One region of the Neobacillus phoenicis genome, then DNA from elsewhere that is predicted to be linked to it. Evidence: a T-box and tRNA genes for the amino acid it is inferred to sense, from the RefSeq annotation. Region 1 holds a T-box; the other holds one or more tRNA genes.
The links. The T-box of region 1 lies ahead of leuS (leucine--tRNA ligase). A T-box ahead of a tRNA ligase gene usually reads a tRNA of that ligase, here a tRNA-Leu.

Region 1 (7,413 bases):
CCCCGCTTCAAGCTTCTTTTGTAACTCTTCAGGTGTAATAATTTGAATTTCTTCCATGTCATCCATCCCCTTTTTAAGAGTAAAGAGGCTTACCCCGTTCGCTTTGGAGGCAGCCTCTTCATTTCATTTAGTTTGCTACAATGTTTACAAGTTTACCCGGAACAGTAATCACCTTGCGTATGGTTTTTCCTTCGATTTGCTCTTTCACTCTTTCATCATCCATCGCAATTCCTTCCAACGCTTCCTTACTAGCATCCGTTGGTACCATAAGCTTTGTTTTTACCTTACCATTTACCTGGATTACAATCTCCACTTCGTTATCTACTAACTTCGCTTCATCATAGGCTGGCCATGCCTCATACGAAATGGTTCCGCCGCTATGACCAAGCTTTTCCCAAAGTTCTTCTGCGATATGTGGAGCAACAGGTGATAGCATTTTAACAAAGCCCTCCATATAATCCTTTGGAAGCACAGTTGCTTTGTAGGCTTCATTGATGAATACCATCATTTGAGAAATAGCAGTATTGAAACGTAAGCCCTCGTAATCCTCAGTTACTTTTTTCACGGTCTGATGATACACTTTTTCCAAATTAGATGCTTCTTCATTTGGCTGAACTTTTGGATTTAACACTCCATTTTCTTCTACCATCAAACGCCAAATCCGGTCAAGGAAACGACGTGATCCGTCTAAACCATTTGTTGACCATGCAATAGATGCATCAAGTGGTCCCATAAACATTTCATATAAGCGAAGTGTATCTGCACCATGGCTGCTTACAATATCATCCGGATTCACAACATTTCCTTTTGATTTACTCATTTTTTCATTGTTTTCGCCTAAAATCATTCCTTGGTTAAATAGCTTTTGGAATGGTTCTTTTGTTGGTACGACTCCGATATCATACAAGAACTTATGCCAGAAGCGCGCATAAAGTAAGTGAAGTACGGCATGCTCGGCACCACCAATATAGATATCAACAGGAAGCCAGTGGTTTAACTTCTCTTGGGAAGCTAGAGTCTGATCATTTTTAGGATCAATATATCGTAAGTAATACCAGCAGCTGCCTGCCCATTGTGGCATGGTATTCGTTTCGCGGCGGCCTTTTTTACCTGTTTCTGGGTCAACTACATTTACCCAATCATCAATATTGGCTAATGGGGATTCTCCTGTACCAGATGGTTTGATATCTGTTGTTTTTGGTAATGTCAATGGAAGCTGATCTTCCGGAACAGCAGACATTGTGCCATCTTCCCAGTGGATAATTGGAATTGGCTCACCCCAATAACGCTGACGGCTGAACAACCAATCGCGTAAACGGAAGGTTACTTTCTTTGTTCCGATTTCTTTTTCTTCTAACCAAGCAATCATTTTTGAAATGGCTTCTTCTTTGTTTAAACCATTTAAGAATTCAGAATTGATATGTTCACCGTCACCAGTATATGCTTCTTTCTCCACATCTCCGCCTGCTACTACTGCTTTAATTGGTAAATTGAACTCCTTCGCGAATTCAAAATCACGCTCGTCATGTGCAGGGACTGCCATGATCGCACCTGTTCCGTAGCTTACTAATACATAATCGGCGATCCAGATTGGCATTTTCTCACCATTCGCTGGGTTGATGGCATAGGCACCAGTGAATACACCCGTTTTTTCCTTTGCAAGGTCTGTACGCTCAAGGTCACTCTTCGTTTTCACCTTATCTAAGTATGCCTCCACTGCCGCACGCTGTTCTGCTGTTGTAATTGTATCAACAAAAGAATGCTCTGGAGCCAGAACTGCATAGGTTGCACCAAATAATGTATCTGGTCGAGTGGTGAATACAGTAATCGTTTCATCGTGTCCGTCAATTTGGAAGTTTACTTCAGCACCTTCTGAACGTCCGATCCAGTTGCGTTGCATTTCTTTTAAGCTTTCAGGCCAATCAAGTTCTTCAAGATCTTCTAATAAGCGATCACCGTAAGCAGTGATTTTTAGCATCCACTGCTTCATTGGACGGCGCTCAACTGGATGGCCGCCACGCTCACTCTTACCATCGATGACTTCTTCATTAGCCAAGACAGTTCCAAGTGCAGGGCACCAGTTTACGGCTACTTCATCTATATATGCTAAGCCTTTTTCGTAAAGCTTTAAGAAGATCCACTGTGTCCACTTGTAGTATTCAGGATCTGTCGTATTTACTTCACGGTCCCAATCATAGGAGAAACCTAATGCTTTGATTTGTCTGCGGAAGGTATCGATATTTTTTGTCGTAAACTCGGCTGGATCGTTCCCCGTATCCAACGCGTATTGTTCTGCCGGAAGACCGAAGGCATCCCAGCCCATTGGGTGAAGGACATTATAGCCTTGCATACGCTTTAAGCGTGAAAGAATATCGGTTGCTGTGTAACCTTCAGGGTGTCCTACGTGTAGGCCAGCACCTGATGGATATGGAAACATGTCTAACGCATAAAATTTGCGTTTATCATATTCTTCACTTGTTTTGAATGTTTTTTCTGCTTCCCATTTGTTTTGCCATTTCTTTTCGATTTGTTGATGATCGAAACTCATTGTTAGCTCCTCCTAGTAAAAAATAAAAAAATCCCCTCATCCCAAAAAAGGGACGAGAGGATTGTATGTATCTTCCCGCGGTACCACCCACATTAGTGCTTATGCACTCACTTCATTCATCCTTAACGCGGAATACGGCAAACATTACTGTTCCTTCATGTTTGCAACTCAAAGGCGAGTTCATGATGTACCCGATTGACTTTCACCAGCCGTCAACTCTCTTCGTACGGGTATGGACCACTACTACTCCTAGTCACTGTCTTTTCAATATGAAGTATCACGGTTATTGTATTAAATTTATCATAAGTATGCAAGTAAACATAGCCTAATTTCAGAATTGACCAAATCACAAAGCTTTAAACCTCAATAAAAACAAAAGACAAAGGAAAATTGGGCCTTTGTCTTACTGTCCGTGTCGGATGGACAAATCCCTACATTTGTCCACGGATGGTGCCTGACACCATTTTTGTTTTTAAAGTGCGGTCATAGATTAAAGTAGTTACGATTGCGATGATGAATAGTCCTATAAGGACAATAAATAGGGCTGAGATATCGTAGATGTCTACGATTATCCCCCCAAGCAGAGGGCCGATCATCCTTCCGCCAGTAGCGGTGCTGTTGACGATTCCCTGATAGAAGCCTTCGCGTCCTTTAGGTGCAAGGTTAAAGGCAACGGTTGGTACAGCAGGCCAGATAAACATTTCTCCGATTGTTAAGATAATCATCGCAACTAAAAGTCCAGAAAAAGCATTTGCCTTTCCTGCAACAATAAACGAAACGATAAAAATACCAATCCCGATCAGCATTTGAAGCTTCAGTGAGGATGAAAGTCGCTTCAATACCCCATTTAAGAGTGGCTGCCCTAAAACGATAATGGCACCATTTATTGTCCATAACAAGCTATATTGGCTTAACGAAATGTTGATTTCCTGTGTATAAGAAGAAATCGTTGTTGACCACTGAACGTATGCAACCCAACAAAGTAAATACCCTAAACACAGGATTAACAATGCTTGCAAATTATTTCTGTTTTTTACAACTGGTCCATCTGTATCACTTGTTATTGGCTTAGCTGAAGCCGTAGCGATTCCTTTATAGCCAAACACAGCAATGAGAAGAAAAATGATATACATGATAGTATTAGCAAGGAAGATTAGTTGGAAGGAATAATCTGCCACAATCCCTCCAAGCGCAGCTCCAACAGCTACACCCAGATTTTGCGCCACATATATGGCGTTAAAGGCTTTGCGTCCACCTTCCACCCACACAGTTCCCGCCATAGCATACATCGCTGGAAATACCACCCCAGAACCAAAGCCGATGATGGTTAAAAACACAATGTATGCTGGCCAGCCATGCCAAAACGTCAGGCCAATCAGCGCTGCGAGCGTAATACCAATTCCCAAAATAATAGATTTATAGCCGCCTATTTTATCGAATAGACTGCCGCCATACAGATTTCCGATGACACTGGCTGCTGAGTTCAGCATCAATACAACACCAGCAACGGATAAGGATTTACCTAAATGATCGTGAATATAGATTGTATTTAAAGGCCATAAAAAAGAAGAGCCTGTTACATTCACTGCCATCCCGATGATTAAGAGCCATAAGGCACGTGGCATGAAAAAAACGCTCCTTTACAATTAGCTATTTCAATTCCCAAAGAAATATATTATTCCTTTTTCAATTTATGCGCAATCATTTTTTATATCCAGTTGGTTCCTGGATAACTTCAATTGACACTCCACAATTAATTTGACAAAATAAACGCAAGAAAACACTGTTTCTGAAGGAGAAACAGTGTTTTCTACAACGTTTCCTAAGGCTCTTTCCATTCTTATTCCTTCTTGGCGGGACGAATAAGATGTTTAATGGAGGAGTCTATTTTTTTACAGGCGGTACAACAGGGGCTTGGGCAGGAAAATAACGGTTTATCGCCTTATCTTTTTTCTTCTCATTAACCTTTTCATCTAGGACGGCTTTTTTCACTTTTTCAATTTCCATATCCAACTCATCCATGTTCACGCCTTTTTTTACCAGTTCTTCAGTAGCTAAGCGAATGGCTTTATTAGACTGTTCAATAGAGATTCGTAATGAATCCATGGATCCTTGTGGATTATGGAAGCCTGCAGAGTTTTCAGCTGCAATAATATCCCAGTACCACTGTCCCTTGCGCACAAATTCCTGTGCTTGTTTAATTTTCTCTTGGCTCACACCAGAAGTAATCATTTTGTTTACATAATAGTGAGAGGTGGTTGAAACGTCCTGCGCTTCGTGTAATGCACTGACATTTGCCTCTTGAATTTCAAGGACTCGATCTTTTAATTTGTCTAAATCACGGTCTCCGTGGCACTGGCCGCAAGAGGTTTGCATTGTTTTAAGTGGAGAAGTCCACCAGTGTGATGTGATCTTTCTTTTTCCATCGACACGTTCATACGGCATGTGGCAATCTGCACATGAGACATTAGCTTTGCCATGTGTACCGGATGAGTGCGTTTCATATTCAGGATGTTGTGCTTTTAACATAGGAGTACCTGAAATATTACTTACCCAGTCCTTCTCAAAACCGTTTTCTTTTGCAATGGTATTATAGTATTCATACATTTCTTCAGGCTTAAAGCCTTTTGTCCAAGGGAAGGTTACTTCACTATTCTTGGAGGCAAAGTAGTACTCCACATGACATTGTCCACATACATAACTGCGCATATCATTTTTCGTTGGTTTTGATACATCTACTCCCTTAGCTTCTAAAGCTTTATAAAAACTAGGACGTGTCACTCGCAAGTCCATCGTTTTTGGGTCATGGCAATCAGAGCAGCCAATTGGAGAGTGGCCCATCGCTTCACCCTTTGGCCAAATATCCTTGTTAAAATTGGCCCCCCAATAGCTATCGCCCATTTCCTCAATCATTTTTGGAACGGCCGTTGATTTACATGTATAACAAGAACCTACAGATTTATCAGTAATTCGTTTAACATTACGAATATCTTCTAATGCATACGTATGCCCACGCTCTTCGTTATACTCGGTTGCGAATCCATAACCATTAAACAAAATCGGTAGCAATGGCTCTTTATCCTCATCATACTTGCTGCGTTTAACAGAGCCCCCGTATGTTGTATCTTCCATCTTTTCATTTTTCTTATAACTGTTGTATTGAAGCGGAAATAAGTCTTTAAATGCTTCATTACTAATTTCATCGGCTGAGAGGCCTGTCGTCTTTTTACCTGCCGCGGATGCTGTTTTATCACCAGACTCATTGCCACAGCCAGTGATTAATAGTACAACTGCAAGCAGGAAAAGATATGCCCCATATCGGAACCTTCCCATTCTTAAAATCCTCCCTTATTTTCTAATAGTTCTCCTGATTTAGGTGGCTTATTATAGTGGTCATCTTTAAAGCCTTTCCCGTGTGGTACTGTTTTGTGACAGGAGACACAACTATCCTTCGCATCATGAGACACATTGGTAATGGTACTCTTGTGACAGGAAACACAGTTTTCATTGATTACTTTCATCGTACGGTCAGTTGCCTCGATGACATTCGGGATATCATCTGTTCCTAGTGAGTTGTAATACACATGGGTCATCCCTGCTCGACCTTTAAAAAATAACTTTCCAACTTCACTCTTGTGTGGCAAATGGCAGTCATTACATTGAAGTTCTGCATGAGTGGAGTCCATGAATGACGTGTATACATTCTTCATCGTATGACAGTTTTGACAGAAACCAGGTGAATCCAGATACGCCATGGTCTTTACTGTTGTGAGTGATAGAAGGACACCGATTAGAAGTACGACTACAAATAGAAATTTTTTGTTGATTTTTAAAAGCTTTTTGAACATCTCTTCACCTCCCATAGAATTCTTTTTCTCTCTTTTTATTTATTAAAGTACTTATGTACCTTAATCCCCGGTAGATTGTTTTCTTTTTCTTTTCTTTAAAAGAATGGCCATGGTCCCTGCTGAAAGGACAGTTACTCCACCAAATGCGCCAACGGCCAGATGTGTGGCATTCTTCGTCTCTTTCTTTTCATCTATGTTTACTGGATTATTATTTAGTTCTGTTGTTGGTTTCGTTTCTTTACGGTCATACTTCATTTTGAATTCTTTCTCGTCCCCTGCTTTCACATCTTGGAAAAGATAAGATAACGTTTTATCTCCTTCAGCATGATTCTGATTCTCTTTTGGAGCTGGCGTAAGCTTCATATTCTTTGCTTTTTCGGGCTGGGTAAAGGAAATGTGAAGAAGTCCAATATCAGCAAAACTTTTAAAGTCATACGCTAATGACTTCTTTTCTTTTTTAATCATTAAGCTATCGGTAAAAAATTCAATTACGAATTTATATCGTTCATTTGGACCTATTTCTTCACTTGTAGTCCAGGAAATGGTTTTTTCTTCACGATCTAGTACATATTCAATCTTATAAGCCTTGCTTAAATTACTTGAGTAATCTCCTATGTAGCCAATTCGAAAATTCTTCTCCTTAGTTGGCAGCGGAATTTCGATTTGACCTTTTTGGGGAACTTTTGAGTTGTTTATCATAGTCCCTTGATAGCCGATTAAAAGTGGAGCATGGTCCTTTTTTTGATCATTTGGGTGATACGCATACTCCGGCATGATATGTATCGACAGTTCTTCTATGCTTAAAACACCTTGATTTTCTGCATAGCCATTCATTGGAAACATTAAGACGAAGAACATACTTAGGAAAAATAGATACTTTTTCATTGGTACTCCTTTCAGGATCGGTTGGTAAAAAATATGGATAAATTGTGAATATGTTCACATGGTATGTTTAAAAAGTTGTTAGGTGACCGTCCTCAAACTCCTTGGTCCCCTAACAGAAAGTGGAGGTTTTGG
Region 2 (7,413 bases), 1.4 Mb from region 1:
ATTTTTATACAGTTTAGAATAATTTATTCATTTTTGATTGACCGAATCTCTATCATCATAGCGATAGCGATAGGAATAAAGTCTAAAGGAAAATAGATGGATTTACTTTCCACTTTTATTTCTTAAAAATAAAGAGTAGAAGATTTTGAAAGGTAGCGATCAATAAGATGCTTTATATAAGAGATATTGAGAAAATAATTAAAAATACTTTACATGAGCACACATTAAATATTGATTATGAAATTAACAATAAATTACTTGCACCTATGAGCTATAATGTATCGACTAATACTATTAAGTTTAACTATTTACAAATTAATGGATACATAGCTAATATTAACTTTAAAATTAAGGAGACAGATGAAGACTGTGTTAAAATTATCCTCTATCGTCAGCTCGGTTATTATTTAGTATTTAAGAACAACAAACATGATTTAAGGATTTTAAAGTATTTCGAGGAGGAAGTAAAAGCACGGATTCTAGCTAAAATAGAAATGACTGGTTGGGAATATGGTCGAACCTTGGTACCTGAGAAACTAGTAAATTCCTATGATAAAGTCCGTGAAATAGATAAAATGCTACTAAAAAACTATTAAACAAATATATTATCTGATATACAAGGAGAAAATAAATGACCTGGTTAATTATTTCCACTTTACTAGCCGCATCTGTCGCTTGGTTAGCTTATAAAGTTAAAAAGGAAAAGGCTAAACAAAAAGAAATGAGAAACAACCATTTCCAAGAGTTAACAGCTTTTAAAGAATTGCAAAAAGCTTCCATGGAAACGGCAGCAGCAAACTTTGATAAGAAGGTTATGCTTTTGTCCGAATCATACCAACGTGAAATAGAAAAACTGATGATCGAAAATGAAGATATACGGAAAAATTATAGAAATCAAGGGGAAATCATAACTCATCAGATACTCGAAAATTTCAAATCAGATTTAATTCGAAAAAAAATCATTCCACCTGATGAAATGATTATAATGCCGAATATCTTTATTCCTGAGATAAACGGTAATTCTCGGCAGATCGATCACCTTGTACTTTTATCAACTGGTATATATGTATTAGAAACAAAACACTGGAAAGGCCACATATTATTGGGATTAAACAGAATGGGCAGCCACAGGTTTTCTTTTTTAGCAGAGTTAGTAGACAGTGAAAAAGAGGAAACGCTTATATTCGATAAGGATGCGTCGGGAGCATTAACTGTAAAGACATATGAAAATCCAATTAGCCAGGTTCAGGAGACAGCCGTCATCCTATCAAATTATTTACAAAGTCAAGATATTACAACATGGATAAACTCCTTGGTATTCTTTAATTACGATGAAAAAGAGCTACATGATTGGTCGGATAACAGCACCGTAAACCGGTTTACGAATAAAGAGCAGTTACAGCAGTTTTTTATAAACGAGCTTACATCCAAAAATAGAATATATGGAGCTTTTCAGCTAAACAATATAAAGCATCTTATCGAAAGCGCTAATTATATTTAAGTTTGCTAAGGTAACTCATAATAAGAAGAAAAAACGCTAAACTCAAATAAGATTGAGTTTAGCGTTTTGGGATTATGTTATTAGTAGCTTGTATCCGTATCGAAGCTTTACGAACTAAGCTGAAATAGGATAGGAATGCGAGAAAACTAGCGCAAAACATGATGGCACCCATTGGAATGCCTGTATTCGCCCCTGCTATTCCCACAAGCGGAGCTGTAATGGAGCCGAGTACAAATGGCATTACTCCTAATAAGGCAGAGGCACTACCGGCGATATGTCCTTGTGATTCAATGGCTAAAGCAAAAGACGTGGTCCCAATAATACTGATGGACGATACAAAAAAGAAAATCGGGATCGCGACGGCGAAAAGCGGTGCTTTTAAAAGCAGAGCAATGAGTAACCATGCACCCGCTACATTAGAGATAACTAATCCAATCTTTAAGAATGTCTTCTCCTGAACAAAATCTGCCAAACGCCCAACCATCTGACTTCCAATAATTAAAGCAATTCCATTTACTCCAAATAAAAAACTAAATTGTTGAGGTGTGACTCCGTAAATATTTTGATAGACAAACGGAATCCCAGATACATAGGCAAAAATTCCTGCAACAGTAAAACCTTGCGCTAGAGCGTATCCCAAGAACGTTCGGTCTTTGAATAAAGAGCCAAAGTTCTTCAGAATTTGCGATAAATTGCTTGGAACACGATTTTCTACGGGCAGCGTTTCTTCTAATTTTAATAAAACAATACATAGCAACACCGCACCTAAACATGCCAAAGCAACAAAAACCCCATGCCAATTTGTAAAAGCAAGGATACCCCCACCAGCAATCGGTGCAACAATTGGTCCTAGGTTACCTACTAATACCATCATCGTAAAAAACTTGGTCAGTTCCCTTCCGCTAAAAAGATCTCTGACAATCGCTCTTGAGATCACAAGTCCACCTGCTGCAGCAAAACCCTGGACTAGACGGGATCCGATAAGGAAATAGATATTAGGCGCAATCGCACATGTCAGAGAAGCCAGTAAATACAAGATGATAAAGAAGATCAAAGGTTTTCGACGGCCTTTCACATCACTTAGGGGACCAATGATCAATTGCCCCAAACCCAGACCTAATAAACATGAAGTTAAACTAATTTGTACTAACGAAGCTGTGGTGTGATAATCTTTTACAATCGTTGGAAAGGATGGCAAATACGTATCAATTGTAAAAGGTCCTAATAGTCCTAGTGATCCTAGGAGTAACGCCAGCTGTATTCGTTTCTTTCCACTCGGTTTATTCAAATTCCATCGCCTTTCTAAAAAAATTATTTTTTTAATTCGGAAAATTATTTCGAAACGCTAAATAAAAATAATGTTCATTATAACCCATTCTTACCCCATCGTAAACAATTATGATTTACTCCTTTTGCTCATTAAAAAAGCACCCAAAAAATGAGCGCTTCAGTTCATCAAAACTCCCGGTACTCCAATATGGCCTGTTCATTTTCTAATTCACTATCCAAAATTTTCATTTCACGAATATGTGCACGAGTTTTTTCATCACCTAAATAATATAGTAAAGAATAGATTACCATCATGCGCAGGTCATATTCTTTATTTTCAGGCTGATGATGATATTCAAGAAAAGGAATATGTGCCCGAACATAACTTTCCCAATCTGTTTCATCTGTTTTGTCGAATAGCCTTTCAAGGACAGCAATTTGACTTTCGGTTGCGCTAATCTTAAAATCCCATTCCCCTCCATTAGGTTCACCAAAAATCTCGTGAGATTGTATGTTTATATAATAGCTGTGTTTTTCATCCATATGATCATCTCCTATCCTTTTTTCCATGTATACCACAACTTTTCGAGTCTAAAACGGTAAAGAAAAAACGCTAACCTCATATAAGAATGAGATTAGCGCTGGTCGCTTTCGCACTATGTAATAGCCCACACAATTTCACTAGTTATGGCTGCTGCATTCCTGCCCTGACCAGTTTCCTAGTATCCTTGTTGGACTATGATGCGGGTGAAGGGAGCCGAATCCCCACGCCCGAATGCGCCAGATCCTAAGTCTGGTACGTCTGCCAATTCCGCCACACCAGCATGATAATTATGGCTTATTTAACCACTGCCCCTAAATTTTTAATAATATATTTATCTTGCAAAGAACGGTCCCTTGCTCCTGAATAAACTTTATTTAATCTGTACACTGAATTTACAAGACTTTAATATTCAGATGATATGATTGGTTTATCACCGAATGAGGAGGCAGTTAAATGAATGTGCGTGCAATATTTATTGATATGGATGGTACCCTACTAAACGCCTCAAACAATATTTCCCGCCGAAATATGGAAGCCATTAATAGGCTCATTAATCAGGGAGTCCAGGTTTTTCTAGCTACTGGCCGACACTATGAAGTAACCGCTCCCTATCATAAAGAAATTGGATTACGAACGCCAATGGTCTGTTTGAATGGTGCTGCTATTCACGATGCAGAGACAGGAAGAGCTCTGCAAATGAAAACCGTTCGACTAAACGAAGAACGATTCCACCTTCTGACCGCTGAAATTCCTTGTAATGTAATTATCCATACAGTAAATGGGATTTATTGTAAGGAAACAAATGAAGAAATCGATTATTGGACAAATGTTGGGCAAATTCCGCCACAGTATATTGGAGATTTAAGACAGGCAAATTATAAAGATGTCCTTAAATATAGTGTTCGAACAGGTGCACCCAGTCCTGAATTATCCGCTTTGTTTAAAACGGAAGCAGAAGTCATCAATTGGAATGACGGGTTTGAGTTGGTTGCTCCTCATGTTTCCAAATGGTCTGCTATAAAAAGCTTACTTCGCACATTTCGATTTAGTCCAAATGAAGTCGTAACCATTGGAGACGGACCCAATGATATAGAGATGCTTCGTCATGTCGGTACTGGTGTGGCAATGGGGAACGCAAGCGAAGAGGTTAAAGCAGTAGCAGATTTTGTAACAGGACATCACGAAAATGATGGATTAGCTGAATTTATAGAACGTTATCTTCTTAAATCATATGAATCCTATGTGATTTAAAGTTATTTAAAATCATTTTTTATCATCAATAGCTGAAAGTATTTTAAAAATTAGGATACCTAATATAAAAACGCTAAACTCTCAAAGAAAAATTGAGTTTAGCGTTTTTTGATTTCTGTTCTATGTAATAGCCCACACAATTTCACTAGTTATGGCTGCTGCATTCCTGCCCTGACCAGTTTCCTAGTGTCTTTGTTGGACTATGATGCGGGTGAAGGGAGTCGAACCCCCACGCCCGAAGGCGCCAGATCCTAAGTCTGGTGCGTCTGCCAATTCCGCCACACCCGCAAATTCATATTATGGCAGAGAAGAAGGGATTTGAACCCTCGCGCCGGTTACCCGACCTACACCCTTAGCAGGGGCGCCTCTTCAGCCTCTTGAGTACTTCTCTGTATGAAGAACTACTTCAAAAAGTTCCGTTAAGAACTTATAAACTTACTATAACATCCACACCAATTGGAAGCTACCTGTAAATTTTGGTAGACAAAAGTCCTAAGTGTTCTATCTCTTTTTCTGAAAAGATGCTTTATGGAACTTTCCAATATGCTTAAACAAATCCTCACCAGTAAAGTCCTTGTGCTTAGACTTGATGTGAGAATACATTGCCTGATAAGGTTCTGGCACCCAAATATACTGATGAATATAATCAGTCAAGGTAAAACCGCAATGCTGCCAAAAATGAATTCTTTTAAGGTTTTCAGGTGTTTTTTCTGCTTCTACCTCAATAATTAATGCATCAAATTGATCTTTACCAAGAGACCATTCATGAATATAGTTCACCATTTTCTTCCCTAACCCTTGGTTTTGAAAATCTGGGTGAACAGCAAAATAATCAATTAATAAGGCATCCATTTCATTCAATTTACCGATAAGGGCCATCGCTACGCTTCGGTCTTCCATATAGCCAACATGCAAATAGCAAATTCCTTTTTGAAACATATTCCGAATGATGTCCTCTGGCTTTGCTCCCTTGTCCTTAAAAGCCTGTTTATAGATGAAGCCTGCATCGGCCCAAACCTCTTCATTCCATTGATCATACGTTTTAAAATTCAAACCAATTTACCTGGAGCATTGGCACAAACATGCTACCAGGTTTACCCCCTTTTCATTTTGTTATTATTATTTACTGATTAGTAAAAAACAACCTGAATTGAATCAGGTTGTTTTTTGTAGTAAAGAAACGCATTACTTTTTAGGAATTTCGCAACCATTTTCATCGCAAACGATCCCATCTTCATTGTTTAACACAACGATTTCATCCTCTTGGATGACTTTTCTCAATGCCTGAACAAATGTCTCAGTTGGTTGAGCGCCGGTTAGCGCATACTTCTTATTAATAAGGAAGAATGGGACACTTGTGATACGGTATTGCTGCGCTGTTTGCTCATCCACACGTACTTCGTCCGCCATCTCATCACTTGCCAGCATTTTTTCAACAGATTCCCTGTTCACCCCAACTTCTACCGCCAATTCAGTTAATGTTTCATGATCGCCAATATGCTTGGATTCCGTAAAATGCGCGTGTAAAATTCGTTCTGTCATCTCTTTCATTAAACCATGTTTTTTAGCGAACATCGTTAATCGGTGTGCATCGAAGGTATTCGTTAAAATGAGCGTATCCATATGATAATCTAGCCCAGCATCCTTTGCCATTTGTACCATTCTTTCGGTATTGGTTTTTGCTTGGGCGATACTCATCCCGTATTTTTTTGCTAACGCTTCGTAGATGTTTTCTTTTATGTCCCGACCAATTGTCGGATCTAATTCGAAGCAACGGTAAGTTACTTCAATCGGATGGTCAAACTGTTTAATGGCATCCTCCAGATGCCTTTTGCCAATATAGCAGAATGGTCAAGCATAATCTGTCCACATTTCAATATGCATGGTTTTCCCTCCCGTTTGTTTTTCTTGTATAGTATAAAGGAAACCATTATTTTTTACACAGAATATGATACATTGGTGAACTCAACACATTGTTTTTCCTAAGTTTAATCAAGCCAAAGGAAGCGTTCTTCTACTTCTTCATCAGTTAAACCAGCAATTTTCGCTATTTCCTCAATTTCTACTCCTTGTTCAAATAGTTTTTTAATCAAAAGTTCACGTTCCCATTTATCTTTTTCACTTCCACTAAATCCAAACTCTTTATAAAATGGTTTTTCCATTTTCTATCACCTCAATTTAGATTTTTTCTATATACAATCATATCCATATTTTTCGATATACTCCGCAAATGACAAATTAAAATCCTCAGGGACACTGCCTAATAATGTTTCAAATTCACCATTTTTATATGAAACTAGGTAACTATTCTCTGGGTCCACATCAAAGTTAGAAAATTTTTCTTTGAAATCCTTAAATTGTTCATCGGTCAATGGACTCATTAATCGGTTACTACTGAAGGTTCCATCCTTCCTCTTTAAAAAGAATTTACCATACCCCCTTCTTTTTTCTATTGCAAAATAAGAAGTGTTTTTTTCCGGATCATATTTTGCTTCGCGATCAACTTCACAACCACAGCATTGGCAAATGATATAGCCCGCACCAATCCTGTAATAATAATCCTCAACAGCAAATCTTCCACAATCAGGGCAAGCTACAGGACGATGAAAAGATGCCATCAACTATTCCTCCTCATTAAAATGAATAAATGTTGTCTTACCGAAGTTACGCTTCCCTTCTAAAAATTTATAAATAAAGTCTGATTGACATAGAAGACTGCAATAAAATAAGAATTAAACAAGAGAAATAATGAGAATGAGAGAGAATAAGAAATAATAAACGAAAGTATTTATGGTAGGAAAAGGATAGATAGATGAGGTAGGAACTCTAAAAACAAATAGGGGAATTT

Region 2: it has a tRNA-Leu gene. The T-box ahead of leuS (leucine--tRNA ligase) is inferred to sense a tRNA for this amino acid. The anticodon was not compared.

What each region holds. Positions count from the first base shown of each region.
Region 1 is NZ_CP154847.1:1,775,126-1,782,538, reverse strand. It holds gene AA0X95_RS09180 (rhodanese-like domain-containing protein) at 1-57, opposite strand, end outside; gene leuS (leucine--tRNA ligase) at 128-2,548, opposite strand; T-box leader at 2,594-2,814, opposite strand; gene AA0X95_RS09170 (MDR family MFS transporter) at 2,980-4,173, opposite strand; gene AA0X95_RS09165 (ammonia-forming cytochrome c nitrite reductase subunit c552) at 4,433-5,881, opposite strand; gene AA0X95_RS09160 (NapC/NirT family cytochrome c) at 5,884-6,396, opposite strand; gene AA0X95_RS09155 (hypothetical protein) at 6,457-7,281, opposite strand.
Region 2 is NZ_CP154847.1:3,161,345-3,168,757, forward strand. It holds gene AA0X95_RS16405 (hypothetical protein) at 168-596, shown strand; gene AA0X95_RS16410 (nuclease-related domain-containing protein) at 632-1,501, shown strand; gene AA0X95_RS16415 (Bcr/CflA family multidrug efflux MFS transporter) at 1,560-2,789, opposite strand; gene AA0X95_RS16420 (hydrolase) at 2,957-3,313, opposite strand; RNA gene ffs (signal recognition particle sRNA small type) at 3,428-3,513, opposite strand; gene AA0X95_RS16430 (HAD family hydrolase) at 3,768-4,565, shown strand; RNA gene ffs (signal recognition particle sRNA small type) at 4,687-4,772, opposite strand; tRNA gene AA0X95_RS16440 (tRNA-Leu) at 4,772-4,853, opposite strand; tRNA gene AA0X95_RS16445 (tRNA-Ser) at 4,866-4,956, opposite strand; gene AA0X95_RS16450 (GNAT family N-acetyltransferase) at 5,067-5,618, opposite strand; gene AA0X95_RS16455 (DsbA family oxidoreductase) at 5,751-6,404, opposite strand; gene AA0X95_RS16460 (hypothetical protein) at 6,554-6,727, opposite strand; gene AA0X95_RS16465 (hypothetical protein) at 6,755-7,183, opposite strand.